Regions from separate parts of the Caproicibacter fermentans genome, predicted to be linked through region 1. Evidence: riboswitches for the same ligand, from Rfam matches in the RefSeq annotation. Region 1 holds a riboswitch; each other region holds the start of a gene.
What was found. A riboswitch is a leader RNA that binds a small molecule or an ion and turns the genes downstream of it on or off. The one in region 1 is predicted to bind thiamine pyrophosphate.

Region 1 (10,584 bases):
TTGACCGCGAATACCTTAACGGCCGATTCGTCCGCCGCTTCCGTCAGGGAGTTGCGGATTTCCCGCTCGATGGAGGGAAAAATCAGCCGGGTGTAAGCATCCTCGCAGGCGGAGCGCACCGCGCGGGCACAGGCGGTATCGCCGCGGACGCATTCGGAAAACACGATGTTCAGCCCGCGGGCAGGGTCCAGCTCGACGGAAACCTTTAAAAATTCTTCTTTTTCCCCGCGGTCGACGGCAAGCACGCGGTGCCCCGCGATTTTGTTCATCGGCTCGCGGTAATCGTAATACGGAGCGTAAACGCTGTCCTCGTCCGGCTTCGCCGCTTTTGAAACCAGAATCCCGTGCGCGAGGGTCACGACGCGGAGCCTGCGGCGGATCTGAGCGTTGTCGGAGACGTTTTCCGCGATGATGTCGAGCGCGCCGGCGAGCGCGTCCTCCGGCGTATCGACTCCTTTTTCCGGGTCGGCGTACTGCTTTGCAAAAGAAAGCGGTTCGCCGGGGCCCTGCTTTTCAATCAGCTCCGCGAGCGGGGCCAGTCCTTTTTCCTTTGCGACGGACGCGCGCGTCTTTCGTTTGGGGCGGAACGGGCGGTAAATGTCCTCGATTTCCGCCAGCGTCTCCGCCTTTTGCAGCGCCGCCGCTGTCTCCGGCGTCATAAGGCCGGTTTCCCCGATCAGCGCGCCGACTTCCTCCCGGCGTTTTTCCAGCGAGCGCAGATATTCCAGCCGCTCCGCGATTTCCCGCAGCTTCTGGTCGTCCAGCGAGCCGTGCGCCTCCTTGCGGTAGCGCGCGATGAACGGAATCGTGTTTCCTGCGTCGATCAGCTCGACGATGTTTTTCACCTGCCATTCCTGCAGGCCGAACTGTCGTGTCAATTCCAGGGTCGGATTCATGGAATCCCTCCAAAAATCGTAAGATTATCGTTCTTTTGGGACAGTAAATGTGGTAATATATAGAAAATCAATACTCCCGCGCTCAGGGGCGGGGAAAAACGGAGGAGTCGGAATATGACGATTACCCACGCAGCGATTTACACACAGAACCTGAAAAAGCTGGAAGAGTTTTACTGCAGGTGGTTCGGCGGCAAGGCCGGGCCGGAATATGAAAATCCGTCGAAAGGTTTTTCCTCCCGTTTTATCAGCTTTGAGTCCGGCGCAAGGCTGGAGCTGATGCACAGCCGGAACCTGAACGAAACCGTCCGGCGCGAATTCACGGCGGGCTATGCGCACCTTGCGTTTTCCACGGAATCGGAGCGGGAGGTGGATAATCTGACGGCCCGCATGAAGGAGGAGGGCGTGCCCGTGGTGAGCGGGCCCCGCAGGACCGGGGACGGTTACTATGAAAGCTGCGTTCTTGACCCGGACGGCAACCGGGTCGAAATTACCGCCGGATAACTCCGGTTTTCAGGAAAGATAGGGCGCCAGCGGTTTTAGAAGCAGGCACAGGCCGTAGATGACCGGCTGGTGGAACAGGTACAGCACAAGCGCGTGACGCCCGAACCACGAAAGAATCGGCACCTGCGGGCGGTAGGCGATCTCCGGGAAACGGCCGGCCTTTGCCAGCTTGCCCACAAAGGTGCCCGCCGCGAAAACGAAAATCCACGGCAGAACGGGAAAGTAATCGGAGCTTTCGAAGCCGGGGCCGGGAAAGCCGAGCGGCGCGAGCCACGCGAACGTGTAAAGCCCGCCCGGAAGAGGAATGCCGAAGCCCGGTCCGCAGCCCAGAAAACCGCGCGGCACGCCGCGGGTCAGAAAATACAGCGCGAAGCATGCGATCACGGCAATCCACGAAAAACGGAACCGGTCGGCATACGGCTTCAAAAAGCCGAACAGGATCATGCAGACCGCAAGAAAGTGCAGCACGCCGAACGTGATGACGTCCTCCGGCACGAAAATCCGGGTGACCAGCGTCACGCCGAGCGCGACGGCCAGCAGCTTCGTCCCCCGCCTGAGGTTGGAGTGCGTCAAATACGAGGCGATGCCCGAAATAAACAGGAACATCCCGGCGAAAAAAGGTTCGGCGGGCATAAAAAAATTGAAAAAGTAAACGCCGATATTATTTCCGAACAGATAGCCGAACGTATAAAATCCGTGGTAAAACACCATGCAGAACACGGCGAATCCGCGGAGCTCGTCCATCAGGTGAATTCTTCCGCGTCCGTTCGGCGCGGTGATGCTTTCCGGCATGGAGGCGCCTCCCTTTGGGTAATAACCGGCCGCAAGGAAATCCTCGCGGATTTCCCGGCGGTCAAGGATGAAATCCTTTTTTGGATATGATATAATAAAGTAGAATACCGTGCCCGTTCTTTCCGGGCACAAAAGAAATCATATTATTATATCATGCAACTGGAGGAAATTACAATGCCGGATACTCGATTGACGAAAGAATACGCCGTCACGCAGGAACTGCTTGCCTCCCGCATGGGCAGCGGGGCGCTGCCCGTGCTGGCAACGCCCGCCGTTTCGGCCTTTTTTGAAAACGCGGCGATGGAGCTTGCCGCCGGATTCCTTGCGGACGGCGAAACGACCGTCGGGTCGAAAATCACCGTGGAGCACCTCGCGCCGACCGCGCCGGGCTGCGCCGTAACGGTGACCGCCGAGCTGCTGGAGCATGAAAAAAGGATATTTCGCTTTCGCCTGGAAGCGCGGGACAACGCCGGGGTGATTGCAACCGGCACGCATGAACGCGTCAGCGTGAAAAGCGACCGCTTTCTGCAAAAGGCCGACCAAAGAAAAAGCGCGGTGGCCGAATGAGCTTTCGTCATGACCTCGTCCTGTTTGACCTGGACGGCACCCTGACGGATTCCGCGCCGGGGATCACCGGCGGGCTGAAGGAAGCTTTTCAAAAAATCGGCTGGCCGGTTCCGCCGCGGGAAACCCTGCGCAAATTTATCGGCCCCCCGGTCCGGAACAAGCTCAATGAGACGTATCCGGAAATGAATGAGGAAGCCGTCTCCGAATTCATCCGGTTCTACCGCGATTATTATAACAGCCGGGGCGCGTATGAAAATTCGGTTTACCCCGGCATTATGGATCTTCTGGCGCAGCTGAAGGCGGGCGGCGTCCTGCTTGCGGTCGCAACCTCCAAGCCGGCGACCCCGGCCAAGCGGGTTTTAGATCATTTCGGTCTTGCGCAGCCCATGGATTATATTTCGACCGAAGACGATTCCGAATCCGGCAGGGGAAAAGAACATCTGATTCTGCCGGTTCTGGAGCAGTCCGGCGTGCCGGCGTCCCGCGCGGTCATGGTCGGGGACACCAAGTACGACGCGGGCGGCGCGCGCAGGGCCGGAACCGATTTTGTCGGCGTTCTGTACGGGTTCGGCTCGCAGGAGGAAATGGAGCGCGAGGGCGCGGAAAATTTCGTCGGCTCGGTCGAAGAGTTGCGTGATTTTCTGGTTGACAAATAACACGCGCTGTTGTATGATAATCCCAAAATAGAAAAGGGGTGCTGGGTATTTCCCGGCTGAGAGCAGGCGGATTGACGCCTGAAACCCATAACCTGATCTGGATAATGCCAGCGTAGGAAAACGAAAGTTACGCTCCGCGCAGGCCGCGGGGCGTTTTTTGTTCTCCATTAGCAGAATTCCGGACGAAATGGAGGGGCAATTATGACAAATGAGAACACGAAAACAACGGGACTGAATCCGACGGTGCTCCGGTTGGTGGAAAGCGCGGTCATGCTTGGGCTTGCGACGGTGCTGAGCCTGATCAAGCTTTACCAGATGCCGCTGGGCGGGTCGGTGACGCTTTGCAGCATGCTGCCGATTTTGCTGATCGGCTACAAGTACGGCGTAAAATGGGGCCTGCTCACGGGCTTTACCTACGGGGTGATCCAGCTTTTGCTGGACCTCGCGGCTGTGATGTCGTGGGGGCTGACTCCCGTGGCAATTACGGTATCGTTTCTTTTTGACTATCTTCTGGCGTTTGCGTTCCTGGGCCTTGCCGCCGTTTACGGCAGGAGCTTCCCGAAATTTGTGGCGGGGATGTTCACGGGAGTGCTTCTGCGCTTTGTATGTCACGTCATTTCGGGCGCGACGGCTTACCTTTCGTGGGTGCCGGCGGAATGGAGCGGTCATCCGTGGCTTTATTCCATGGCGTATAATGCTTTTCTTCTGCCGGATTTCGCCATCTGCCTGGTCGTCGGCGGCCTTCTTTATAAACCTCTGAAGAGGTTCCTTTGATTCTTAGGCGGATTTGGATTTCAACAAGGAGCGGCGCCCCGTCCGGGGCGCCGCTCCTTGTTGAAAAATACTGTTTGGAAGAAAATATGCCGTCGGTTAAGATTTCGCGGGCAGCCAGCCGCTGACCAGGTCCTCGTTGCTGTTCATCCAGGAACGGGCCGCTTCCAGCGGATCGTCCGCGTCCGCGACGGCGCCCATCAGGTCGCCGAGCTGATCGCTTGTCATCTTGAAATTGGTGAGGAACTTCGCAACGTCCGGAGCTTTCTCATCCAGCTTTTTAGAGCCGAGCTTGTGGATGGATTCCGCTTCGCCGTAGGTTCCCTTCGGGTCTTTCAGGAATTTCAAGTCCCATTTGGCGAACATCCAGTGCGGCTGCCAGCCGGTCACAACAATCGGCTCCTCGTTGTCAACGGCCTTTTTCAGCGCCGCCGTCATGGTCGGGCCGCTGCCCGGCATCAGCTTGTAATCAAGGCCGTAATCCTCAAGCGCCTTGTCGGTCGTCGTCATGATTCCCGCGCCGGAATCGATGCCGACAATGGTGCCGTCGAATTTATCTTTGTTGGCGTTCAGCTGGTCGATGCTGTCGATATCGACATAGGACGGAACGACCAGGCCGATTTTCGCGTTGTCAAAGCTGACCCCGTAATCCTTCACTTCGGAACCGTATTTATCCATATAACTTTTATGGGTAACCGGAAGCCAGCAATCCAGGAAAACGTCGGTGCCGCCGCTTGCCAGAGAAGCAAATACCGGCGCGACGTCCGTCTGAACCTGCTTGGTATCGTACCCCATCTTATCTTTTAAAATCGCGCTCATCAGGTTCGTCATGGCGATATCTTCCGACCAGTTGACGTAACCGATTTGAATCTCGGGTTTCGTTCCCCCGTTTTTCGCGCTGCCTGTCTGGCTCGCCGCGGAGCTGCTTTCCCCGTTCTGGGCGCATCCCGCAAGCATACCCAGGCAGATTGCGCCTGCCAGTATTGCCGCTGTAATTGATTTCTTCATTTCAATCCCCTTTCAGAATAGAATGTGTGAATTTATTGAAAAGCCAAAGTGGCATTTTCCGATAAGATTATTTAGCGTTGATCTTATTTCGGTTTGATTTGCCGATTCCCTGCGTGATGCGGTCCAGAATCATCGCGAGAATGACGACGGCGAGGCCGCCCTCGAATCCCTTGCCGACCTCCAGCTGCGTGATGCCCTGCAGCACGGTGATGCCGAGGCCCTCCGCGCCGATCATGGAGGAAATGACCACCATGGAAAGCGAAAGCATGATCGTCTGGTTCAGCCCGGCCAGGATGGTCGGCATTGCGAGCGGAATCTGCACCTTGAACAGCATCTGGTTGCCGGTGCAGCCGAAGGAGCGCGCCGCTTCGATCACGTCGCCCGGAACCTGCCGGATGCCGAGGTTTGTCAGGCGGACGGCGGGCGGCATGGCGAAGATCACGGTCGCGACGGCGCCCGGCACCACGCCGAGGTCAAAGAAATAAACCGCGGGAATCAGGTACACAAAGGCGGGCATGGTCTGCATGAAGTCCAGAATCGGCCGGATGATGCGGTTGGCCGACTCGCTTCGCGACATCCAGATGCCGACCGGGATCCCGATGAGCAGGGCGATCAGCGTGCTGGTTATGACCAGAGCCAGCGTTTCCATCGTCTCCGTCCAAAGGCCGATGGAAACGACGACCAGAAGCCCGACCGCGGTAAAAATCGCGGTGCCGCGGCCGGCGAGACGCCAGGCAAGCAGCGCCAGAATCACGATCATGACATAGAACGGGATAAAGTTGAACAGGTGCTCGAAGGAAGTTACGACCCAGAGCAGGATCATTTTGATCCCGCCGAAAAAACCGGCCCAGTTTTCCGTCATCCAGTCGATGGCCTTTTCCACCACATCCCCGATCGGAAGTCTATTCATTTTCATCATCCTCCCCGAGGATACCCGACAGAACGGATACTTTCATAATGATGCCCACCACTTTTTGCTCCTCGTCGACCACGACGATCGGGTATTTGGAATTGATGACGAGGGGAAGAAGTGTTTCAATGGAGGTGTCGGGCGAAACGGTCTCCACATTTGTGTCGATGGCGTCCTTGACGCTCTCCGGCTCGTGGGCGCCTGCCTTCAGCAGATCCACCGCTTTGTCGATGGAGAGAATCCCTTTCAGGTGCCGGTCCCTGTCGACGACGAAAATGCTGGAAATGGAAGCTTCCCTCATTTTGCGGACGGCAACCCGCACGCCGTCTTTCGCGTAGGCGATGGGGTCCGGCCTCCTCATGATGGTGGAAGCGGTGACAACCTTGACGCGGTTGACGTCCTGTACGAATTCGCGAACGTAATCGTCCGCCGGATTCGTAAGGATGTCCTCCGGCGTGCCGGTCTGCACGATGACGCCGTCCTTCATGATCGCGATCTTGTCGCCGAGCTTCAGCGCCTCGTCCAGGTCGTGCGTGATAAAAATGATGGTCTTGTGCATTTTGGTCTGCAGCGCCAGCAGCTCGTCCTGCATCTCCTTGCGGATCAGCGGGTCAAGCGCGCTGAACGCTTCGTCCATCAGAAGAATATCCGGGTCGTTCGCCAGCGCGCGCGCCAGGCCGACGCGCTGCTGCATGCCGCCGGAAAGCTGGGAGGGCATGCGGTCCTCGTGTCCCTCCAGCCCCACCAGGCGAAGCGCTTCGCGCGCTCTTTCGCGGCGGGTGTTCGGGTTCACGCCCTGAATTTCAAGCCCGAATTCCACGTTGCTTTCCACCGTGCGGTGCGGCAGCAGGGCGAAATTCTGAAAAACCATCGCGATCTTTTTGCGGCGGATTTTCAAAAGGGCTTCCTTATTGCTGGCGGCGATGTTTTCGCCGTCGATCCGCACCTCGCCGGCAGTCGGCCGGATGAGCAGGTTCAGGCAGCGGATCAGCGTGGACTTTCCGCTGCCGGAAAGCCCCATCACGACGAAGATTTCTCCTTCCTCCACCTGAAAATTCGCGTTGTTCACGCCGACTCCGTGTCCCGTGGACTTCAGGATTTCGGCTTTCCCTTTCCCTTTTTCCAGAAGCGGGATGATCTTTTTTGGATTGGAACCGAAAATTTTATATAAATTTTTGACTTCTACTTTCGGCATTCCATCACTCCCTTAATCCTATCAAAATCGAAAATTGATCGGTTCATTTTTAAAAACAGACAACTCTATTATAACTTGTAGGTTGCAGGATGTCAACCTCAGGGAATTGAAATTGTAAATATATGGAAAATGAAATGGATTTTTCTCCGGTCTCATGAATTGCATCCCCCGCGGATTTGCGGTAGAATAATAAAAGCGCGGATGACCGGCAGGCTGTTCGCATATACTGAATAGGCAGTATGGGTTTTATCGGATGGAATGGGATTTTTGGAGGGATTCGGCATGTGGGACCGGTCAATACTAAAATCAAACGCGAAAGTCGCCCTGCGCGGAAGGTACTGGACCGCTTTTCTGGTTACTTTTCTTTTTTTGCTTTTAACCGGAGGCTTTCAGCTTGCGGACCCGGGATTCTGGCGCGGGTTCGGAATTTTTCCGTGGTTTTCCGCCGAAACGCGCGCGAAGGGCAGCTTCATATGGAGCTTCCATTTCGGGTGGCTTGGAATATTGTACGCGATTTTTGTCGTGCAGCCCCTCGTTATCGGAGTTTCCCGCTACTTTGTCCGCAATCATTTCGAGTCCGCCGAGGTGGAAACCGCGTTCAGCGGGTTCCGATGGAATTACATGAACGGCGTGAGCGCCATGTTTCTCACGGAGCTTATTATTTGTCTCTGGACTTTGCTTCTGATCATTCCGGGAATTGTAAAGGGATTGGAGTACAGCATGGTTCCGTTTCTTCTTTCCGACAACCCGTCCCTGCCCGGCGAGCGCGCGCGGCAAATCAGCCGCGAAATGACGGACGGCCAAAAGGGCGCGATCTTTGTTTTTGACCTGTCTTTTCTGGGATGGTTTCTGCTGGGGGCGCTCTGCTTTGGCGTCGGCATGCTGTTTGTTCTGCCGTATTACAGCGCGGCGCAGGCGGAGCTTTATTTATTCCTGCGCGACCGGGCGCTTCGAATGGGGTTTGTCCGGCCGGAAGAGCTTTGCCTGGGCCGCTCCGGTCCGCAGTCCTGATTCCGGCTTTGCCCGCTTTTGTAGAATTCCCTGATTTACCCGGATTCATGCCGGAATTTAAAAAACGAAAAGAAAAATGAGAAAGCGGCCCCTGGCTTCCTAAATATTCCAGCTCTTCTGCCGATATATATTCTATCAAGAAGCAAAGCAGGGTGTTTTATGGCGGTAGAAGGAATTGCGGCGGCTTCGGCAGTCTCTCAGACGGCGGATTCCGGGCAGAGCACGGAACAGGACCGGATTTCGGAGCTGGTCCGGCTCGAGCAGGATGTCCAGAAGCTCAAAACGGATTACAAAGACAAGGCGAATAAAAACGGGATGTCTCAGACCGAAGTCACCAGTAAAATCAGGAAATATGAAAAGCTGATTGCGAAAATCGAACAGGAGATTCGCCGGATCAAACGGCAGGAATCCTCACGCCCGGCCGGGCTGAAAAAGAAAGACGGAAAAGACGGCGCGAAGCGAAGCGACAGCACGGTGCTTTCCATGGCCGCGCTGAAAGCGTCTTACCGCATGCTGATTCCGGTCTCCGGCCTGACGGCGGTACAGGAGGTTTCGGAAGAGAGTAAGGCGGACCTGAGCACGCAGGCCGGCGGGACTCTGGACGAGCTGGTTTAGAAAAAACGCAAAAAAATCCCCCCGCGCGGAGTTTTCGGAAACCGCGCGGGGGGATTTTTTGCTGCCATGGAATTTTTATCGGGATTTTTCGTACAACTCCTGGATCAGCCGGAGGATGTTTTCGGCGGAACGGGATTTGTCGAAGCCCTTGCAGGAGGAGCGCATTTCGCTCAGCTTTCGGTTGTCCGCAAGCAGAGAGCGGATGGTCTCTCCGCAGTCCTGGCCGTTTTCCAGCTTGACGGCCATGTTATGGGTCAGAAGGAAGTTGGCGTTGTCCTCTTCCTGGCCGGGGATGGCGTCGAAAACGGCCAGCGGAATTCCGCAGGCGAGCGCCTCCGAAACGGTCAGCCCGCCGGGCTTTGTAATCAAAAGGTCCGCGGCGTGCATATAATTTTCAACCTCGTTTGTGAAAAACACCAGTTTGGTCGGCTTGGGGCTGTCCGGAATCAGCTTGGCGATTTCCTCGTAAAGGCGCTCGTTGCGCCCGGTGATGACGATCATCTGAAAGTTCTGCTCCAGCCGCACGATCTGCCGGTAGATTTTCAAAATGTTGGTCACGCCGAAGCTGCCCGCCATAATCAGGATGGTGGGAAGGTACGGGTCCAGCCCGATCTTTTTCAGAAAAGCGGGCCGGTCGCCCGCCGTGAAGAAGACGTTTTCAACCGGAATCCCGAACGGGTAAATTTTTTCTTTCGGGACGCCCATCGCTTCCATTTCAGAGATCATGTCGCCGTTCGCGACCACATAGGCGTCCACGTGGTCGGCAACCCCACGCGCGGTGCGGGCCGTAATCGGTCATCAGGCAGATCAGCGGGGCCGTGACGGCGCCCGCCCATTTCAGGTGAGAGATCATTTCGGTCGCGAACGGGTGGGTGGAAATAATCACATCCGGTCTTTCCCGCTCCAGAAGCGGCACCAGCTTCAGGCTGAACGCCCCGCTGAACCGGGAGACCAGAGTGGAAAGAAGGCTCTCTTCGTTTGTTTTGCGGTAAAGCTGGCCGAATACCTTCGGCGTTTTTGTCGCAAGAAAATGATATCCGTCGCAGACAGTTTTGTTCAGAACGCTGCTGATGCTTTTCAGCGCGTCGACCACAACCACTTCGCTGCCGGCGGAGTTCTTTGAAATATAGGCCTGTATGGCGCGGGAGGCGCGGATATGCCCGCCGCCGGTTGCCGCGGTTAGAATTAAGAGTTTCACGTAAACACCCCTGAATTTGATCATTTGCGGAGCTTTCGCCGGTTATACCAAAATTATTATATCATATATTTGGAAAAGATACCATGCCCCGGCGGCGCGAAAGCGCAAGCCAAAATGGTAACAGGACTGTGACTTTACGCGGGGCGGAGCAGGGGATATAATGGAGTCGCGGCCGCATGGCCGAACAGGGGGTACGTGCATGATTGCTGAAAACAAGGCCCTGCAGCCTCAGGCCGTGGGAAAACCCGGAAGGAAAACCAAAGCTGCCGTTGCCGGCGCGCTGGTTTTGCTGATTGTCGCGGGCGCGGTGCTGGGACGCAGTCTCTATTTAGGATATCAACATTCCAGGGAGGTATCCGCCGCGATCGACACCGACGCGTTCTATTCCGGAATTGTCGTTCAGGGCGTCGAACTGGGCGGGAAAAGCATGAGCGAGGCGCAAGCGGCCGTGGAAGCGGCCCTGT
Region 2 (10,584 bases), 1.8 Mb from region 1:
GATTGCCTCGCCGACAATATCGCCGACCGTCATGCGGGCATCCAGAGAAGCATAGGGATCCTGAAACACAATCTGCATCTTTCTGCGGTACGGCTTGAAATCAACGTGCGTTACATCGACACCGTCGTAAATGATTTTTCCGTCGGTAGGCTCATAAAGCCTTAAAATCGTACGTCCTGTCGTTGTTTTGCCGCATCCGCTTTCACCAACCAGGCCTAATGTTTCGCCGCGGTTGATAAAAAAGCTGACGTCGTCGACCGCCTGTACATAGCCTTTGCTGAAAGTGCCTGTTTTAACAGGAAAGTATTGTTTCAAATTTTGGATTTCCAGCAATTTATCACTCATCGCCGTTTGCTCCTTCCTGTTTTTCCAGCAGCGCTTTCTGATTCAGCCAGCAGGCGCTTTTATGGGTTTCAGAATGCTGTATGAATTCCGGCATTTGTCTGAGACAGATCTTCATGCAGGATTCGCAGCGTGGGGCGAACGGACATCCCGCTGGAGGATTGAGCAAATCAACCGGCGTTCCCTCGATGGGAATCAACCGTTCGTGAGTCGTCTCGTTAATCTTTGGAATAGAGCGGAGCAGGCCGTTGGTATAGCAGTGCTTCGGCTCATAAAAAATTTCGTCTGTGGTTCCAATTTCTACGATTTTCCCGGCGTACATGACCGCAATTCGGTCGCATACATCGGAAACGACGCCGAGGTCGTGCGTAATCAGCATAACGGACATTCCGATTTTCTTTTTCAGGTCGACCATCAATTCCATAATCTGAGCCTGAATGGTTACGTCCAACGCTGTGGTTGGTTCATCGGCGATCAGCAGCTTTGGCTCGCAGGCCAGCGCCATGGCAATCATGACGCGCTGACGCATGCCGCCGGAAAATTCATGAGGATATTGCTTCAGCCGTTTTTCAGGCTCGTTGACGCCGACCAGATTCAGCAGTTCAATCGCCCGTTGGCGGCGTTGCGCCCGGTTTTTACTGGTGTGCAGCCGAAGCATTTCTTCCAGCTGATTCCCGATGGTAAAAACGGGATTCAGAGAAGTCATCGGGTCCTGAAAGATCAGGCTGACTTCTTTTCCGCGGATTTTGCGAAATTCCTTTTCGGGGAGCTTTTCAATCTGATGACCGTTAAAGTTTACGCTGCCGCCGACAATTCTGCCCGGGCGGTCGACCAGACCCGTCAGAGTGTAGGCGGAAACGCTTTTACCGCTTCCGGATTCACCGACAATGCCCAAAACCTCGCCGTAATCCATCGTATAGGTTACCCCGTTTACCGCTTTGACTTCACCGGCAGGGGTGAAAAAAGATACTTTTAGATCATTAATATCAAGCAAATGTTCTTGTTTCATCATTTATTCTCCTTCAGTTTTGGATCAAACGCATCCCTCAGGCCGTCGCCGAACAGATTGAAGGAGAGGATAACCAAACTGATGGCAACCGCCGGCGCCACAAGCAGGTACGTGTACGATTCCATGCCGCCGATGGCATCGGAAGCGAGGGAACCAAGGCTTGCCATGGGGTTCATAACGCCGAGTCCAAGGAAGCTTAGGAATGCCTCCGTAAAAATCGCCCTTGGAATTTCCAGTGTCGCGGTAACAATCAGAACGCTGATACAGTTTGGAATCAAATGCTTAATAATGATTCGGCTGTTAGAGGCGCCAAGCGCGTGAGCGGCTGTTACGAACTCCTGCTCTTTCAGAGCCATGATTTGCCCGCGGATGATTCTTGCCATGTTGGTCCAGTACAACAGACTGAATGTCAAAAAGATACTGACCATCGGCACACCCATTGCCTGAAGCCAGCCAAGCGACGGATGAGCGTCGAACAAATTGGTCAGCGGTGCTTTCAGCGTAACCTGAAGAAGGATAATCGTCAGCATATCCGGAATCGAATAGATCACGTCGACGATTCTCATCATCACCAGATCGACCACGCCGCCGAAAAAGCCGGAAATTGCGCCATAGACAGTCCCGATCAGTAAAACCAGCATGCTGGCGATGATTCCGACCAGCAGCGAAATCTTAGTGCCCATCATCAGCCGGATCACCATATCGCGGCCGTGCATATCCGTACCCAGAAAATGCGGGAAAACGCTTTGCCCCGCCGAAATGGCTTTCAGCTCTTTCGCGGAATACTGCATGGGGTGCAAAAATTCACTTCCGCGAATTTGCTGGTCGTAAGCGTAAGGATAAAACGAGGGAGCGACAAAAGCGAAAAGAATCGCGATAATAATCACAACGAAAGCAGCCATTGCCACCTTATTATGTGTCAGCCTGCGCCAAGCATCCTTCCAAAATGTCGTGCTCTCTCTCATAATAATCAGTTGCTGTTTTTCCTCATCCGCCGCAGGAAGAAAATCCTCCGCGTTCAAATGAAGGGAAAACGGGTTTTTAAAAGCTTCCATTTCCATGTCCTCCCTTTACTGAAGTGTAATGCGCGGATCAATCAGCTTGTAACTAAGATCGACCACTAAGTTCATCAGGACAATGAGGACGGCAAGGAAAATGGTCGTGCTCATTACCAACGGATAATCGCGGGCAGTGATGCACTGAATAAATTCACGCCCAAGTCCGGGAATATTAAATACGGTTTCCACGACGAAACTGCCTGTTACTGTATAAGCGATCATTGGGCCGAGGTAGGTAATAACCGGAAGCACTGCGTTGCGCAGGGCATGCTTGAACAGCAGAAGGGACTTTCCGACGCCCTTTGATTTTGCCGTACGGATATAGTCCTGATCCAGAGCGTCCAGCATGCCGGAACGCATCAGCCTTGTAATATATGACATCGGATAAAACGCAAGGGTGGCACACGGCATGATAAAGGCCGTGACAGAATGCAGGCCCATGGTCGGCAGCCAGCGAAGCTTTACCCCGAAAACCAGCATTAGAAAAGCAGCCATGACAAAACTTGGAACCGCGATTCCAAGCGTTGAGACTACCATAAGCAGCCGATCCCAGAACCTGCCTCTGTTAAGCGCCGAAACAGAGCCCATAAAGACCCCCAAGATGACCGCGACCAAAATGGAAATGCCGCCGAGCTTGGCGGAAATTGGAAAAGCTGTAAAGATAATATCATCTGCGGAACGGCCCTTTTGTTTTAACGAGTCGCCTAAATCGCCCGTAATCAGTTTTCCCATGTAATTCAGATACTGCTGGGGAAGAGGCTTGTCAAGTCCGTATTTTACATTCAGCGCCTTTACGGTTTCCGGCGGAATGTTCTTTTCACTCAGAAATGGCCCGCCAGGTATCAAATTCATTAAAGTAAATGTGATAATAGATATGAAAAAAATTGTCAGTAAGGCATAACCGATTCGTTTAATGGCATATGCTCCCAAAATATATCCCCCTTTTTTCCTTTTATTTATTAGAAACGGCAGGTACATTCTTCGCTGAATGTGCCCGCCGCTTTAATAAATCTTCATGGCTAGAATATTACGGTAATTAATAAATATTCATTGCTAGAATTTTTATAAAAACGCACCGAAAATGCCCAATGCGTGAATTTTCCGAGCATTTCGAATGCATGATGTGCATTATGTAACGGCAAACCGTTCCAAATGTATGAGAACTGGCCTATCGAGTCGCAATAGGCAAGGCATCAAATTTTAACTTCAATACTTAATGTATGGAATTGCTTGGCTGCTGAAAACCCATACTGTTGTCCTCTTTTTTGAGAGGGTATCCTTCTCCCGGTCTCTTGACCACTCCCCATGTTTCATTAAGTAATTTGTTTCTTTGAAGCTTACCGGATTTGCATCATGAAAGATTAAAAATGCCTAATGCTAAAAGTATTTATGAATTTAAATAAAAGTATAGTTTAACATCCTTTGATTGTCAAGGACGAATTTAAGCCAAAAACCGTCTTCATTTTGTCCCATTCTGAATAATTCCAGCAAGAATGAAATAATATTCACTAACCGATGGAAGATTTAAACAGTTATTTTTGAAACCGCTAAAATTCTTTTTTTCTGTAAATAGTAAAGGCTGTGCCTTTGCAAATAAATGGACGCTTATTTGCGCTTAACTTCAGAAAAAGCTGCATATGACAAAATATGCCAAAAAATCTGAATATAACAATAAGTATTTATTGAATTTGCAATGCATAAACTTTAATAAAAATTAAATTGACAGAAAACTTGGAAAAAGATATAATAAATTGAAAACGGGGGGAACTCACTCTGAGTTGAGAAGGTAAAACCTGACCCTTTGAACCTGTCGGTTAACACCGGAGTAGGGAACGTGAAATTGTTTGATCGGCGTTCGCCTCTTTTGGCGGGCGCCTTTTTAATTGAATATCGCGGGGGGACTCATATAGAGTTGAGAAGGTAAAACCTGACCCTTTGAACCTGTCAGTTAACGCTGTTGTAGGGAGCAAAGAGAAAATAACCCGCCGGTTTCGGTGGGCTATTTTTGTTTGACGGAAACCCGTTTTTGAATCCAAAACCCCAAATTTAAGATACGATTAAGAAAAGGAGGAAACCAAATGAAAAATCTTCTGACGATAGCGGGCTCCGATTGCAGCGGCGGAGCCGGAATTCAGGCGGATCTGAAAACCTTTGCCGCGCACGGCACGTTTGGCATGAGCGTGATTGTGTCCATCGTCGCGGAAAATACGGAGCGTGTGATTTCGATCTGCGACATGGCACCGTCCACGGTTGCAGACCAGATTGACGCAGTATTTGAGGATATTGCGGTTGACGGCGTAAAAATCGGGATGCTTTCCGGCACGGAGCTGATGCGTATTGTTGCGCGGAAGCTGAAGCAATACCGGCCTCGCGGGGGTGGTCGTCGACCCCGTGATGCTGGCAAAAGGAGGCTGTGCCCTGATGCAGCCGGAGGCGCTCCGGACCCTGAAAGAGGAGATCCTTCCTCTGGCCTGCGTTTTGACGCCGAACATACCGGAAGCGGAGGCCATTACCGGAAGGAATATCATTACGCCGGAGGATCGCCGTGCTGCCGCAAAGCTGATGTTCCAAATGGGCGCGGAAAATATCCTGCTGAAGGGGGGGCATCTTTCCGGTGAAGCGGAGGACCTGCTGTTTGACGGCGGCCGGTTTTACACCTTTACACACAAAAGGATCGAAACAAAAAACACGCACGGCACGGGATGCACGCTGTCCTCCGCCATTGCGGCTAATCTGGCGCTGGGCCTAAGCGTACCGGAAGCGGTCCGCGAGGCGAAGGAATATGTGACCGGGGCGATCGAGCATGCGCTGCCGATCGGAAAAGGCCACGGACCGACCAATCATTTTTACTTCATGAAAGGGATCAGAGGATGAAAAATTACAAAACACAGATGGAAGCAGCTAAAAAAGGAATTATAACGGAAGAATTAAAAAGGGTCGCCGAAAAAGAGAGGATGGAACCGGAAAAGCTTCTGACAAAGGTCGCTTCGGGACGCGCCGTGATTCCGGCGAATATCGGCCATATGGCGCTTTCCCCGGAAGGAGTCGGGGAGGGGCTTTCCACAAAAATCAACGTGAACCTCGGGGTATCGGGCGACTGCAAAAATTACGCAGTTGAATTGCAAAAAGCGGAGCTTGCGGCCCGGTTCGGCGCTCAGGCGATCATGGACTTGAGCAATTACGGAAAGACCCGGGAATTCCGCCGGAAGCTGATTGCAGAGTCCCCGGCGATGATCGGCACGGTTCCCGTTTACGACGCGGTCGGATATCTTGAAAAGGACCTGCTGGAAATCACCGCTCAGGATTTTTTGAAAGTGGTTGAGGCTCACGCAAAGGAGGGTGTGGATTTCATGACGATCCATGCCGGCATCAACAGGCGGGCGGTTGAATCGTTCCGCAGGCAGGGGCGAAAAATGAATATTGTTTCCCGGGGCGGTTCGCTGCTTTTCGCGTGGATGGAAATGACGGGAAATGAAAATCCGTTTTTTGAATATTACGACGAGGTCCTTGACATCCTGCGCGAATACGATGTGACGATCTCACTCGGCGACGCGTTAAGGCCGGGCTGCCTGGATGACAGCACCGACGCCGGGCAGATCGCTGAGCTGATTGAAATCGGCCATTTGACCGAGCGCGCCTGGAAAAAGGACGTGCAGGTGTTGGTGGAAGGTCCGGGCCACATGGCAATGAACGAGATCGCCGCCAACATGGCGCTGGAAAAACGCCTGTGCCACGGTGCGCCGTTTTATGTCCTGGGGCCGTTGGTAACGGATATCGCGCCCGGCTACGACCACATTACGGCGGCGATCGGGGGGGCGATCGCCGCCTGCGCGGGTGCTGATTTTCTCTGTTATGTAACTCCGGCGGAACACCTGCGCCTGCCGGATCTGGACGATGTGAAAGAGGGAATCGTCGCAAGCCTGATCGCGGCGCACGCCGCGGACGTTGCAAAGGGAATCCCCAACGCACGGGAGCGCGACAGTCAAATGGCGATGGCGCGTAAGAATATGGACTGGGATGAGATTTTCCGTATTGCAATCGACGGCGAGAAAGCGAAGCGGTATTTTGAAAGCACACCGCCCGCTGATCGTCATACCTGCTCCATGTGCGGAAAAATGTGCGCCGTACGGACCACTAATCTAATTCTTGATGGGCAGAAAGTGGAATTTTGTTCCGAAAAATAAAATAGAGGAAGGTCTATGGAAACGCTCGCGGAAATCCGGCGCGCCGTGATCATTCCGATCGTGGCAATCGGGGGAATCGGCCCTCAGAACGCCGCGCGGTTTTGCGGCACGGGAGTCGACGGCCTCGCGGTGGTTTCGGCTATTCTTGCTGAGCCGGATATCACCTCGGCTGCTCGGGAACTTCGCACGATTTTTCGTCGCGTATAATCCTTACTCTGAAAAAGTGGAGCCGTCCGAAAATGAATGCCCCGGTTTCTTGGGGCAATTCATTACGGACGGCTCTGTTTGTTATGCTTTTTTCAGATGCTCAGTATAGATTGTTACCGCGTCCTTCAGAAATTTTGTAAGGCCCGGCTGCAGCCGGTCATAATATGCGGTAAACCGCGGATCCTCCACATACATTTGAACCAGGCCGGCGTGGGCTTCGGGGGTATAATGATTCCAGGTGTAGGAAAGCCACCTCCGATGCAGATCGGCCGCATGCTGAGCGGTTTCTCCCGCCGGGTCGCCGGACTGAAAGGCTTTCAGCAAAGCACGGTTCAGCTCCTGCTCCAGCGCCTGAAACCGAACGTATTGTTCCTGCGTCATACCCAGCATTTTGCGGTTGCTTTGGTCAACGGCCTCATCTCCGTATTTTTCCCGGATCTCCTTGCCGTAACGCTGCTCGTTCTGCTTGACCAGCTCCGTTTTAAAGCCTTCAAATTTCTCTTTGTCTGCCATGAATATTTCTCCTTTCTCAAAGGCAAGCGTTTTTTCGACGTTGTGAATTAAAAGATTTAGACGGGCCCGCTGTTGAAGGAGAAGTTCGTGGTGCCGGCGAAGCGCCTCGGCGGCGTTGAATCCGGGCGAATCGAGGATCCTTCCGATTTCGTCAAGACTGACGCCGAGTTCCCGGTAAAACAGAATCTGCTGCAGGCGCCTTACCTGTGAATCACCGTAGATTCGGTAACCGGAAGAGCTCAGTCTTTCCGGTTTCAACAGGCCGATTTCATCGTAATATCTTAAAGTGCGTGTGCTGATGCCGGATAGGCCTGCAAATTTTTGTATGCTGTATTCCATTCAGCTCTTCTCCTTTCAAAGAAATCTTACAGCTTTACGCGGCGGTAATGTCAATACCTTATTCAAAAAAAATTTTTAAGATAATTTTCCAGTATGAGCATTGCCGGTATTGTCAAATGGGACAGATTCTAGTATAGTATGAGCAGCCGGATTTTTCCGGCGCTTTTTAGTCCATTTTTACCGCGCGGGCAGAAGTGCCGGCGCGTATTTTAAATTAAGAAGACTGTTTGGAAAGGGACAAAAATGAAAGTGTTGGTGCTCACCTCCCAAAAGCGGATTGAAAAATACACGGATTTTTCAAAAATTCCAAACAACTGGGAGCTGCTATATCTTGACAGCGTCTATCGGGAGGAAGAGGCTCTTCGGATTGGAAAGACCGCGGATTTTATCATCGTTGATGCCGTCAGCCCCGTTTCCCGCAATCTGATTGAGAATATGCCGAATCTGCGGGTGATTCACTCGGAGGGAGTCGGCTTTAACGGGATCGACACGCAGGCTGCAAGGGAAGCCGGTGTTTACGTCTGCAATAATGCTTCTCTGAACAGCGGAGCGGTAGCGGAACAGGCCATTTTACTGATGCTTGCTCTTCTTCGCCGGCTTCGGGAGGGGGACAGCCTGGTAAGGCAGGGTAAACAGGGGCAGGCGAAAATTTCCTTTATTCTTAACGGAATACCGGAACTCGCATCCTGCCATGTTGGAATTGTCGGTTTTGGCAGTATCGGCAGAGCGACCGCCAAACGTCTTGCGGCTTTTGGTTCGAAAGTAAGCTATTTCAGCAGGCGCCGTCTGAGCGAGCAAGAGGAAAATGATTTTGGCGCTGAGTATCTTCCGCTGGACGAGCTGGCAGCTTCCTGCGACATTATCAGCCTCCATTTGCCGGTAACGCCGGATACGATTGGATTTGTAGACGGCGATTTTTTGAAGAAGATGAAGCCCTCCGCGTTTCTGATTAACACGGCCAGAGGAGAAATTGTTGATCAGAACGCATTGGCGCAGGCGTTGGAAGACGGAAGTATTGCCGGAGCCGGACTCGACACGCTTGATCCGGAACCCGCAACTCTCGAAAATCCGCTGCTGAATCTGAGCGACAGCTGTCGGTACCGGGTTTTGTTTTCCCCGCATATCGGCGGCACGACGGACGGTGTTTTCTACAGGCTGCACCGGAATATCTGGAATAATCTGTTTCTGGCGGCACAGGGAAAAAGACCGAATAATATTGTTAACGGAATATAACGCTTAAATTATTTCTACATAAATTTACTCTCTCCCGTAAAACCCTTTTCTGAAATGTCAAATTGGATCATAGAATGAAGCGGGAGGGATCAACATGAATTTACCCAACAGCAGCGCCGAGGTAACCTTTCAGGAAAACAATCGGGAGTTTTCTTACCGCGGTACCGTAGTTCTTACTCTGGCTGCCCAGTATCCGGAAATTCGACTCAGGGAAAATCCAAACGCCCAGGCCAGAATCAATTCCCGGTTCCGGCAGCAGGGGGCGGAGTTCTCCCGGTATGCGGCGGCGACCCTGTACCGGCAGGCAGTCAGGGATTATCACAGTGCGCAGGAGCATGATTATCCGTTCAGAACATACGACGCGGTGATGAAATATGAAATTACGCTGAACCAGGACTGTTATCTCAGCTCATACCGAGACCGGTATGAGTTTACAGGCGGTGCTCATGGCAATACAATCAGGGCTTCCGATACCTTCAGCCTGAAAAGCGGAAGAAGATTTTCGCTGTCCCATTTTTTCGCACCGGGTCAAAATTACCGCCGTGTAGTTGCCTCCAAAATACTCAGGCAGGCGGAAGAAAACATGCGGCAAAACCCCGGCATTTATTTTGATGATTACAAACATCTGATCCTGAAATATTTTAATCCTGAAAATTACTATCTGACTCCCGACGGGGTGACAATCTATTACCAGCAGTATGAAATTGCCCCTTATGCATCCGGAATTGTAACCTTTATGATTCCGTATGATTCCCTTGGTATTGTGCTGTCCTGTTTGGGAAGAGTACCTCAGTTTTAAAAAACGGACCGGGCGGCTTGCGGGCCGCCCGGTTGATTGATCAAGCATCGGATCTGCTAAAATTTTAATATAGAAATAGAAAGAGGAAAATTTTGAATCTCGATTTTTTACATCAGGGTACCGAGCAGCGAAGGGAACGAATTCTTCACGGAAACATTTTACAAACCCTCTTGATGCTGTCTATGCCCACGCTGATGATGAGCGTCATCCAGGCGATGCTTCCTTTGTCGGACGGACTTTTTATCAATAACGCGGCGGGTACGCTGGTGGCAAGCGCCGTTACATACAGCGAGCCGGTCATCAATATGATGGTGGCGCTGGCGCAGGGGATCAGCGTGGCGGCAATGGCGGTGATCGGCCAGGCAAACGGCCAGGGTGACTTTAGCAAGGTCCGGCATATCTCCGTGCAGGTGGTAGCATTTGCTTCCATTATAGGAATCTGCGCCGCGCCGTTATCGGCCTTGGCGGCATTTCCGGTCTCCGCGAACGTCGACCCGGAAATTTCTCATAATGTATTTCTTTACATCAGTCTTTATGCGTTTGTTTTGCCGTTTTCTTTTCTGGAGAGTATTTACAACGCGATTAAAAACGCGACGGGTAAGCCGGAAGCCACGTTTATCCGTATGGTGCTTTTACTGGTCCTGAAAATTCTATTTAACATTGTCTTTATCGTTATGCTTCGTCTGGGAATTGTGGGCTGTATTCTTTCTTCGCTTTTTTCCAACATCCTGATTTGCGTCTGGATGTTTTATGAGCTGTTTATCAAGAACGGAGAGGACAAGCTGTCGCTTCGCGGGTTCCGTTTCGACCGGGATTTGATCATCCAGCTCGTCAGAATCGGGATTCCGGCCATGCTCGCAAGCCTGATGATGAATCTGGGATTTTTCCTGATTAACAACG
Region 3 (10,584 bases), 730 kb from region 1:
GGAAAAACGATTCATATAGAAGGCGGGAATTTCACCAGAAACATTTGTCCGGTTCAGTGTCTGGATTGCGGTAAAGAATGGATGGAAAGTTATGAGAATCTGGAATCCATCAAAAACGGAAAATACTCCTGCCCGGAATGCGGTTCTAATAGGGTCGTATGCAGACAAAACTGCAAAAATAAATTTTGCAGAAGAAATTGCTGGCGTCATGGCTCCGAAAAGTAAATTCAGCTTCCATCCCATCAATGTTTATGCCTTCCTGTCCGACTGGAAAGAGCGTCATTTATGCGTAACAGGGGCTTAATTGATCCGTTTAAAATCGATGATTATATTGGCAGGGACGGGTATCAGGGCGCTATATAAGCACAAACTTCCGTGGGTCCGGAAAAAGTCCAAGCATTTAAAAAATGAGAAACCTCAGTGTCTGCAAAGTACGATTCATTATTTTAAAAACCTGAATATTCAAAAGAAAAACCTTTGCACGGTATAGGGTTAATTGAAATTTGCGCGATTAAAAAAACGGAAGTATTGATCAGCCAAACGACCTCAGTTGTACCTTGCAGAAAAAAGGATCGAATGTGCGTTGATGATATATGCTTGGAAAGCCGATAGGGGGGATTTAGCCGTGCCAATAATATCTTACTTTAGCAACGCAGAACCCGATGAGCAAGCTGCGCGAAAGCATATTTACCTCAGCTGTTTAAAATATTAAAAAGGAGTCTTTTACAATGAAAAAAGCAAATGCAAACATGAAATCCTGCCTTCAGCCCGCGCCGAAAATCCTTGTGTCATGCCGGGGAGCGGACGGAAAAAACAATGCGCTTGCCGTGGCTTACTGCGGAAACTGCAGTTATGCCCCACCAATGGTGATGGTCGGGATCGTCCCATCTAGGTATTCCTACCATATGGTCAAGGAAACGAAGTGCTTTGTTGTCAATCTCGTCGGCGTGGAGCAGAAGGAAATGTTTGATTACCTCGGCAGTCACAGCGGGCGGGACGAGGATAAACTGGCGAAATGCGGCGCGGCCGTCGCGGAAGGCGAAAAAGTTAACGCCCCGATTTTGGAGGACTGCCCAGTCAACATCGAGTGCTCGGTTGTCGATTCCATCATGACCGGGTCCCACGAAATGTTTATCGGGAAAGTCGAAGCGGTACACTGCGAAAAGTCCCTGCTGAAAGAAAACGGTGATATCGACTTTTCAAAAATCAATCTTCTATAGGTTATTTTGCAGTATTGTTAGAAACAGTACCGATAGAGTACAATAAAGTTCGCAAATTCGCGAAAGTATAGAAAGTCATTGGGACTCCTTTAAAAGGAATGGTGTCGAGACATTCAAAAAAGGAGTTCCAGGCATAGGCAGATTACGTTTCTCCAAAAAATCAATATCAATTTCTCCATGCGCCCATGGAATCGATCAGCGTCCCGTCCAGGTCAAAAATCGCGGCTTTAAAATTCAGCGTCCGACGCCTTCCGCATTTGCAATGAAAAAATTAATGTTATCTCGTTTCTAAAAAATATAGCCTGGGAAATCGAAGCGATGGCCTCCACGTTTCCGATATCGTCGGCCATGACCGGGAATGCTCCGATGGCCGGCGTGATGTTGAAGCTGACCGCAACGTAGTTTGTGATAGGATGGATCAGCGGCTTTTGCTGCGTATCACCTCTTTAGGGGTGTATGGGACTTCCAGGTATCAACCAGCTTGGCGGCTTCTAACTTTGGATTGTCGGCTTCAGACACTGCGGATACCACGAAAAAACCATCGACTCCGGTTTCAGCAAGCTGAGGTATATCAGCAAGCTTAACACCTCCGCCGACTACGACGGGAATCGGGCTGAGTTTGGCAAGCTTTGCAATATCGTCGAAACTTCTGGTGATCACTTTCCCATCCAAATTGAGCCCGCAGTCCGGTTTTGTCTTTGTTTCATGCAGCGGTCCGGCGCCAAAATAATCAATTTGACTGACATCCGCCGTTTTGATGTACTCAAATAATTCATGCGTTCGGGCTGATAAACCAACGATGGAATCGTCGCCCAGGTATTCCCGGCAGACTTCCACCGGGATATCGGACTGCCCAACGTGGATTCCATCCACTTTTATCCCTTGTTTTCTCGCCGCCAGGACAACGTCAAGACGGTCGTCCACCAGCAGTGCTACCGTATCCGACTTACCGGCTTGCGCGATCACCTCGGAAGCCCGATGGGTTAGCTGAATCAGCTCGCGTGCCGAGACGGTTTTTGAACGGATCTGCAGGCATGTGAAGCCGCCCTCAACCGCATCCTGAATGATCGGCACAACGGGCCGGCCTTTCGTATTCTCAGGCCCCACGACAAAGTATGCTGAAATGTCCAATTTATTTCTGACGCTCATTTTGTCCTCCCAAAATACCGTTGACTTTATCGACCTTGGTATTCATCATGTCTGTAAAACCGGGACGTATATCGGCTTTCAGAACAACTTCCGTGCGGATACCTTTGCCGGCAAGCACGAAGGTTGCGTCTTTTACAACCTTCATCACTTCATCCCACTCGCCTTCGATCTCTGTAAACATGGACGTCGTATGATTCGGTAAGCCTGACTCACGAATTACTTTCACGACTTCGGCTACTTCGGGCGCGAGCTCGTCACCTATGCCGCAGGGCGCGATTGCGACTGCAATCAGTGCATTCATAGATTAAACCTCCTCAATTTCAAACGGGTTGTTGGCAATTTCCACTGCGGTTGCTTTATACAGTTCGTCGAGGAACCGAGTCTGAAAACTTCCGGGACCGTCCACTTCATTTTCAGCACGGCTCCCCGCTAAATTGTACACGGAGGAAGCAGTAAGCGCTGCAATAAACGGTGAGGCGGCCGTTGCATAGACCGCGACGACTCCACCCAGGGAACAGCCCGACCCGGTGATTTTTTCCATAAAGTGCGACCCTCCCTGAGAGAAGGCTATGACGGAACCGTCGGTGATCAAATCCGTCTTGCCCGATACGGCCACAGCTCCGCCTGTCCACCCGGCCAGCGCGACAGCCGCCGCCCTTGCGGCAATTACCGAATCCGTAGAATCGACACCGCGGACATGGGATTCCTCCGAACTGCCGTCCAATCCCCACAAACCGGCCAATGCGATAATTTCCGAAGCGTTCCCTCTGATCACGCTGGGCTTATACTCTTTATATTGTCTGAGCAGTTCCGTCCTAAGCAAGCCGAAACCGGCCGCGACCGGGTCCAGAACCCATGGCTTACTCAGATCGTGCAGGACTTTGGCTGTGCGGGGTAAAGTCTGCTCATAAACCGGCAAAAGGGTACCGACGTTTATGTAGGTAGCTGCGCCGGCTTTCGCCAGAGATTCACCCTCATCGGGCAGGTAGACCATAGCGGCTGAGCCGCCGACTGCAAGCTGAGCATTGGCTACAAAATTGATCGTCACAGAATTGGTGATTGATCCTGCCATAGGATTCGTCCGCTTTACGGTTTCCACCGCCTGAATCATCCGGTTTTGAATGTTCTCCTTACTGATCATTTCCTATTCTTCCTTCCGCTGGTATTACCCAGATCAAGTTTTATGGTATAATCTCAGCCCTGCGGTCAACCCGCAATTCAGTCTGTTACCCACAGACAGGCACCCATTTATTCTTTTTTTTTCTTTTACTTTTTCTCTGCGGAGTTCAGTTCCGCATCCAGCCCGTCCAGCATCCGGTTCATAGTGAGCAGTGCGCACATTTTTCCGCTATGGAACAGCTGTGCTGATCCTCCGGCGGAACGCTTTTGTAATATGCCTTTGTTTTTTCCCCATCGAGGAAAAGCCGGAATGTTTCCTCCCAACCAAGCTTTCGGCGGGCTTCACTCAAGCGGTAGCCGGCTTCGCGGGCACCTTTCAAGCCTTTGGCGATGTCGGCCGGCGTACGCCGCGATCGCACCCATTTTCGTGATCTTCTCAACGGCATGCTTCTCACTTACCTTTCTGAATAAACAAGGATGCCTGCTGAGTTCAGCAAGCATCCTTATATCACGTCGATTTGCTTCCCTACGTCAGTATTGACTAACAGGTTCAAAGGGTCAGATTTTACCTTCTCAACTCGTGCGGACAGCATCCGTTTGAGTCCCCCCGCAACGTATTCGGTTTTATAGAATAAAAAAGTGCCCTCCTTCTGTAAGAAAAGCACTTATTCATTGTTCCGTATAATGAATTGCTTCCCTACGCCAGTGTTAACTGACAGGTTCAAAGGGTCAGGTTTTAACCTTCTCAACTCATAAGAGTTCCCCCGCAACATATTTTGTTTTCTTTATCCTATCACTTATTGGCTGCCATGTCAATTCCGCTAAACATTAATCTATATAGATAAACCGATTCGTAAATGAAAAACAACATAAGGCATTACAGAAAAGAAAAGGACATATTACAAGAAGAGCTGGCGAAGATGCGCAATGTTTCAAGACAAACGATCAACGCCATTGAAAATAATAAATATGGCCCCACGCTTTCGATAGCGTTCAACTTTCAATTTGGCAAGAGTATTGCAAGTATTCCATAATAAAGTCCTTCTCATGGTTCAACTGTTCACAACGGACCTGACTTTCATGATTTTTTCAGTATTAAGGTGACCAATTGAAATTCAATGCCATTTTAAGCAGTCCGTCTCTCTTGGAAACGGACTGCTTTTGTATATCACATTCCAACTACGCACCAGTCAATCGGGCCTTATTACATTATCTTTCCAATGCGGGTCTTGCGCTAATCTAAAGCAAGAGACTAGAACAGACCAGAATATCGAGCGCTTACATTAGGCGCGCTGCGATACATAGGAACGGGAAATGCCAAGCCTTTGCGCGACCTCCCTCTGAGTCAGCGGATCGATGCCGTCCAGGCCGTACCGCAATCTGATAATGGTTCTTTCACGGGGAGTGAGAACATTGTCTATGTATTTTTTCAGCTGTTCGGATTTCATCTTATAGTCCAGGTTGTCAATGATATTGTCCTCCGTTGCCATAATATCGATCAGCGTCAAGGTGTTGCCGTCTTTGTCCGTGTCGATCGGCTCGTTGATGGAAATATCCTGCGCGCTTTTTTTGGAGGAACGAAAATACATCAGCACTTCATTTTCAATACATCTTGCGGCATAGCTGGAAAGACGAATGCCCTTGGAACTGTCGAATGTGTTGACTGCCTTGATCAGCCCGATCGTGCCGATGGAAATCAGATCGTCCTGTTCGCTGGAACTGGAGTAATACTTTTTGATGATGTGGGCAACCAGCCGTAGGTTGTGTTCGATCAGCTTCGCTTTTGCTTTTTGATCCCCTTTCTTCATTTTTTCCAGGCAATCCTTTTCTTCCTGCGCTGTTAACGGACGGGGAAAAGAACCGGAGCCGGTAACGTGAAGCACCAGAAAAAGGAAGCCGGATAGTGCAAGCCCCAAAAATGCGCCAAACATGGTATTCGCCCCCTTGGAATCGTGTACAGACAGTATATGCGGGACGGCCCCGGATTGTTGCAAGTCCGTTTTGATCTTTCAGGAAACAGCTGCCGCCCGTTCTTTATTTGCCGGACTAACGGCGGAGCCGATTTTCCGAAACCTTATTTTTTTATCTAGTTGTAAGTTTTGCCGGAATCAGATACAATAAAAGATACTTAAAGGAGGGCAATTCACTTGGAAGAAACTAGACAGAATAAAATGGGCGCCATGCCCGTTTTTCCCTTGATCATTTCAATGTCCGTTCCGGCAATCCTGTCCATGATGGTTCAAGCATTATACAACATAGTCGACAGTTATTTTGTCGCGCAGATCAGCGAAAATGCGCTGACTGCCGTATCGCTGGTTTTTCCAGTTCAGACGCTCCTGATCGCGCTTGCGGTGGGCACCGGAGTCGGACTGAATTCGCTGATTGCGCGCCGGCTGGGGGAAAACCGCAGAGAAGAGGCGGACCGGGCTGCAACGCACGGCCTGCTGCTTGGATTCGCGAACGGTCTGCTTTTTCTGTTTGTCGGCCTGTTTTTATCCGAACCGTTTCTCCGCGCTTTTACTTCAGACCCCGAAATTGTCAGCATGGGGTCCGTATACATGAATATTGTCTGCGTATATTCTTTTGGGGCCTGTATTGAAATCAATATTGAAAAAATTCTGCAGGCGACCGGCAATATGGTGTTTCCAATGCTTTTTCAGCTGGTTGGCGCCGTCGGCAATATGCTGCTGGATCCGGTTTTTATTTTCGGACTGTTCGGCGTGCCCGCATACGGCGTGAAGGGAGCGGCGATTGCGACCGTGATTGCGCAGATTCTTTCGATGTGCGTCGGACTGCTGGTGCTTTTTTTCCGGGAGCATGAAGTCAGAATTGAATTCAGGGGGTTTCATGTCAGCTGGAACGTCATCCGGAATATTTACGCGGTCGGGCTGCCTGCTATTGTGATGCAGTCCACCGGCTCTGCGATGGTGGTCGGTATGAATGCAATCCTGATCGGATTTACCGAGACTGCGGTTGCGGTTTTTGGTGCATATTTTAAGCTGCAGTCGTTTGTTTTTATGCCGGTTTTCGGTTTGAATCAGGGGCTGATGCCCGTGATGGGGTATAACTACGGAGCAAAAAACAAGGGCCGACTGCTCAGCGCCGTCAAAATCGGCTGCATCATTGCGGCGGCTATCATGGCGGTCGGGGTGGCCGGATTCTGGCTGTTTACAGACAAGCTCCTGCTGATTTTCAACGCGTCCGACAGAATGCTTGAAATCGGAGTACCTGCGCTGCGCACCATATCGCTTTGCTTTTTGCCCGCTGCGTTCGGTATTGTCTTTTCCACGACTTTTCAGGCGGTTGGAGACGGAATCAAAAGCCTGACCATTTCGCTTCTGAGACAGATTGGCGTGCTGTTGCCCTGCGCGTACCTTTTGTCTAAGATCGGGCTGGAAGCGGTATGGTATGCTTTTCCCATTGCGGAGGGGATTTCTCTGATGGCGAGCATACTGCTCTTTTACCTTTTAAAACGGACGACTCTTCGTGCGTTGGATTCATAATCGCGTTCCGAAAGCGAGAGACCGAAAGAATGGTGGAAGTCTGTAGGAAAATCTGGCTCTTCTTTCCGGATTTCATCCAGGAAGAGATTTTAAGCGAAAATCAGCGCCCATGAGCGAACCGAAATCAGATATAATGAAAAAAACGGAAAATATGGAAAGTGAAAGAAATGTTAATGACAAACAGAAAAGAAAAACTTTCACCTGCGCAGATTTTAGTTTCTCTGGACAGTGCTCAGGACAGCAAACTGACCGGACGCCTTTACAGCGGCTTTTACCGAAAGGTCTATAACTTTAACAGCGAAACCGAACTCCTCCTTGCGATGGATCGTCTGTGCGACAGTATGCAGTTTCCGCAGGCGTCGTTTAAAAGCCGGAGTTTTGAATCCAAGTACTCGAAAACGTTTGTCAGAAAGGTGGAGAACTTCATGGAATCGGAGATCGATACGGCATTACAGCAGGACAGGGCTACTTTTCTGGTGCATATTAAATTCCGGCAGAACGCATCCTGGCAGGGCAGCATTACCTGGGTCGAAAAAGAAAAAACGAAGAATTTCCGCAGTGCGCTTGAGATGCTGAAACTCATGGATGAAGCGCGGCATCCGGCTGTTAAGGAAGTTGTCGACTGGGAAGAAACCACTTGACACAGCAAAATGAACATTAAAAAGGGGCTGTTGCAAAATGAATTTGCGATAGCAAATTGCACAAAGGAATAGCTCCAAAAGCAAGAAAGTGCGTCTTGAAGCGGCTGCCGAAGCCCAATCAAGGCGCATTTTTTGTGCAATATTTTTCGTCGAGGCTATTTTGCAACAGTCCCTTTAAGCCATTTTGTCTCAAGCTCGGACATCATATTTTCATAAAGCTGTTCGCATTGCCGGGGCCGGTCCTTTTTCAGCGCGGAGAGGCAGGGCAGGAGATGCTTCCGGTAAACCCGGTTCCACTCCGGCTTCGATCTGCCGGAGGCTTCCACCGCGCCGACGATGAAGGGAGCGAGCAGGTAATATTCGCTGATCTTTGCCGTTCCCCCGGGGGACTTTAACAGGTATTCGTCTCGAAAACGGCGCAAAATCTGCAATTCTTCGCAGTCGTCGCCTTTGCCGAGTTCGGTGCAGACAGCCGTCGTGATAAAACAGAGCTTGCTGCGGAATCCGCTCTGAATGGTGGAGAAGGTGGCTTTGCCGAGCGGCTTTTTATGGGCGGAGTTCCACTTTTTCAGGAAAAGATCCGCCAGCCGGTCCGCGGCGGGCGTGTTTAAATCAAGTATGGCGGGAATCGTGAGCGAAGTGATAGAGATGCGAAGATCGAACGCGTTTGCGGCGGTTTGCCGGATGGTTTTCCCTTTTTGTTCGAAGCCGTCGATCAGGGCGTCGGAAAAAAACTCGGCGGCTTCTTCGCCGTAGGCCGCTTCTTCCTTCAGATAAGCCTGAAGGGCGGGACCAAGCGCATCCCGATAAGACTCAAACTTGCCGGGATAGTTTTTCGCGTTCAGCCCGTCAAAGCGGATGACGGTGGAAAAGGTCTCAGGCGGAAGCAGCCGGACCGCCTCGCCCAGACGGACGGACGGGCCGGGCGCTAAGTTCAGCTCGATCGGCTGCGCGCAGAACATGCAGACGATTTTTTCGGCGTCTTCCGGAACCTGCAGCTCCCTGCCGCAGTGCGGGCAGCGCAAAGAGCGATAGCTCATGGGGAATCCTCCTCGTATAATAAGTTTTGTAGGGCGAAAACGCCCCAAAAATAGAATACCGGCAGGCTTTGAGATGCCCGTGATATAATGCTGTCAAGTCGGCAGGGACAAGCTCTAATTCCTCCTGTTGGGCCGTAAGGCTGCTTCACAGATAGTCTGTTCCCCTGAGCCGGAAGTTAGCTGCAAACTCATTAGCTGTTTGCCGGAAGCAAGGCCGCCCTTTTAGCAGTGAGGGATATCGCATTGGCCTTTTCCGGAATGATTCTAATACGCGAGGTTGCTGATGCTCCGGTTATCATGGGTATCTTAAAACCTGCCGACTTGAAAATCCCACTGTGGGGGAGGTGATATTTTTGAATCCACTTTACGTTGGCATTGATGTGAGCAGCAAAAATAACGTCGCTTACCTCATGAAGCCGGATGGAGCCAAACACAGCAGCTTTTCCGTGCAGAACAACCGTGGTGGTGCTAAACTGATGTCTGAGAGAATTGTGTCCGCACTTACCGCGATGCAGCTCAGCGACGTGATGATTGGCCTTGAGGCCACCTCCATCTATGGGGACTGCCTCGTTTATGCGCTCCGGGAAGATGGCAGATTGGGACGGTTTCAACGGAAGATCCATGTTCTCAATCCCAAGCAGGTCAGAAAGTTCAAGGAAGCCTATTCCGATCTGCCCAAGAACGATTTCGTGGATGCCTTCGTGATTGCCGACCATCTCAGATTCGGCAGAATTGCCTCAGAGGTTTACATGGACGATTATCGCTACAAGGCCCTTCAAACACTAACCAGAGCACGCTTTTTCTCTGTCCAGAACCTAACGCGGGAAAAGCAGCGTTTTGCGAATTACCTGTTTCTCAAGTGCTCTGGGTTGGCTCAGGAAAAAGTCCTTTCCCAAAATACCAGCGCCACCACCATTGCCCTGATGGAACGATTTGAGACAGTGGATGCACTGGCTTACGCCGACATAAAAGAGTTGACCGACTTCATCGTGAAATCTGGACGAGGGAGGTTTGCCAATCCAGAAGCTACCGCGAAGGCGGTGCAAACCGCCGCCAAAGGCTCCTACCGGCTTCCCAAAACCGTGAACGATTCTGTCAACCAGGCCATGTCGGTCTCGATCGCTGCCATGCGGGCATTGGAAAGCCAGATCAAGACGCTGGACAAGGCTATCGAGCAGCAGTTCGAGATCATCCCCAATACGCTGACCTCTGTCCCCGGTATTGGTAAGGTGTATTCAGCGGGTATTATTGCTGAGATCGGTGACATTCACCGCTTTCAGTCTCAGGCCTCTCTGGCTAAGTTTGCTGGCCTCGTTTGGTCTCAGCACCAGTCCGGAGACTATGAGGCTGAGAATACCCATCTAATCAAGTCCGGAAACCGATTCCTTCGGTACTATCTGCTGGAAGCTGCCAACTCTATGAGAAGATGCGACTCGGAGTTCCGGCGCTACTATGACCTCAAGTTCAAAGAGGTCAACAAGTTCCAGCATAAACGCGCACTCGCTTTAACTGCCAGAAAACTGGTTCGGTTGGTCTTTCGGCTGCTGAAAGACAACCGCCTGTACATTCCACCGGAAGAGTATTAAACTCTGATGGTATTGTTACCCTGTTTTTTAAATTGCAAGGGCAGGGCTTGAAAAGGTTTGCCTTTTTTATCCAGCCAGTACGTTTATGGTGGCTTTTTTATCCGTTCCATTTGCACTTACCCTCTTGACTTCATACCATTAGACTGTCTGTGGCGGTTCATACGGTTTCCGGGTGATCTTCCACATGTTTTTTAATCAGCTGAAAGCTTTTTTCACTGATGATGTGTTCAATCCGACAGGAATCCTGAACCGCCGTCTCATGGTCGACGCCCAGCGTCAGCTCCAGAAATTTGGCGATCAGAGTATGCCGCTCATAGACCGCGGCA

Region 2: linked by a shared signal. The riboswitch ahead of thiD (bifunctional hydroxymethylpyrimidine kinase/phosphomethylpyrimidine kinase) and the one ahead of HCR03_RS11865 (energy-coupled thiamine transporter ThiT) in region 1 are both predicted to bind thiamine pyrophosphate.
Region 3: linked by a shared signal. The riboswitch ahead of HCR03_RS08205 (phosphomethylpyrimidine synthase ThiC) and the one ahead of HCR03_RS11865 (energy-coupled thiamine transporter ThiT) in region 1 are both predicted to bind thiamine pyrophosphate.

The regions. Positions count from the first base shown of each region.
Region 1 is NZ_CP060286.1:2,394,957-2,405,540, reverse strand. Features, by position in the region: gene HCR03_RS11890 (Tex family protein) at 1-896, opposite strand, end outside; gene HCR03_RS11885 (VOC family protein) at 1,011-1,397, shown strand; gene HCR03_RS11880 (DUF1624 domain-containing protein) at 1,407-2,189, opposite strand; gene HCR03_RS11875 (thioesterase family protein) at 2,364-2,756, shown strand; gene HCR03_RS11870 (HAD hydrolase-like protein) at 2,753-3,412, shown strand; TPP riboswitch at 3,437-3,548, shown strand; gene HCR03_RS11865 (energy-coupled thiamine transporter ThiT) at 3,614-4,186, shown strand; gene HCR03_RS11860 (glycine betaine ABC transporter substrate-binding protein) at 4,283-5,191, opposite strand; gene HCR03_RS11855 (ABC transporter permease) at 5,259-6,101, opposite strand; gene HCR03_RS11850 (quaternary amine ABC transporter ATP-binding protein) at 6,094-7,296, opposite strand; gene HCR03_RS11845 (DUF975 family protein) at 7,579-8,307, shown strand; gene HCR03_RS11840 (hypothetical protein) at 8,467-8,922, shown strand; gene HCR03_RS19825 (glycosyltransferase) at 8,998-9,678, opposite strand; gene HCR03_RS19820 (MGDG synthase family glycosyltransferase) at 9,638-10,120, opposite strand; gene HCR03_RS11830 (VanW family protein) at 10,320-10,584, shown strand, end outside.
Region 2 is NZ_CP060286.1:264,665-275,248, forward strand. Features, by position in the region: gene HCR03_RS01325 (ABC transporter ATP-binding protein) at 1-345, opposite strand, end outside; gene HCR03_RS01330 (ABC transporter ATP-binding protein) at 338-1,354, opposite strand; gene HCR03_RS01335 (ABC transporter permease) at 1,351-2,406, opposite strand; gene HCR03_RS01340 (ABC transporter permease) at 2,422-3,339, opposite strand; TPP riboswitch at 4,160-4,259, shown strand; partial or broken gene thiD (bifunctional hydroxymethylpyrimidine kinase/phosphomethylpyrimidine kinase) at 4,488-5,283, shown strand; gene thiC (phosphomethylpyrimidine synthase ThiC) at 5,280-6,593, shown strand; gene HCR03_RS01355 (thiamine phosphate synthase) at 6,609-6,800, shown strand; gene HCR03_RS01360 (MerR family transcriptional regulator) at 6,882-7,652, opposite strand; gene HCR03_RS01365 (2-hydroxyacid dehydrogenase) at 7,896-8,885, shown strand; gene HCR03_RS01370 (DUF3298 and DUF4163 domain-containing protein) at 8,980-9,684, shown strand; gene HCR03_RS01375 (MATE family efflux transporter) at 9,777-10,584, shown strand, end outside.
Region 3 is NZ_CP060286.1:1,660,660-1,671,243, reverse strand. Features, by position in the region: gene HCR03_RS08235 (DUF134 domain-containing protein) at 1-225, shown strand, start outside; gene HCR03_RS08230 (flavin reductase family protein) at 729-1,220, shown strand; partial or broken gene HCR03_RS19765 (hydroxyethylthiazole kinase) at 1,517-1,642, opposite strand; gene HCR03_RS08220 (thiamine phosphate synthase) at 1,659-2,369, opposite strand; gene HCR03_RS08215 (thiamine-binding protein) at 2,353-2,670, opposite strand; gene thiM (hydroxyethylthiazole kinase) at 2,674-3,510, opposite strand; gene HCR03_RS08205 (phosphomethylpyrimidine synthase ThiC) at 3,689-3,934, opposite strand; TPP riboswitch at 4,165-4,264, opposite strand; gene HCR03_RS08200 (helix-turn-helix transcriptional regulator) at 4,346-4,522, shown strand; gene sigK (RNA polymerase sporulation sigma factor SigK) at 4,772-5,419, opposite strand; gene HCR03_RS08190 (MATE family efflux transporter) at 5,636-6,991, shown strand; gene HCR03_RS08185 (hypothetical protein) at 7,165-7,632, shown strand; gene HCR03_RS08180 (CFI-box-CTERM domain-containing protein) at 7,788-8,672, opposite strand; gene HCR03_RS08175 (IS110 family RNA-guided transposase) at 9,026-10,258, shown strand; gene HCR03_RS08170 (metal-dependent transcriptional regulator) at 10,416-10,584, opposite strand, start outside.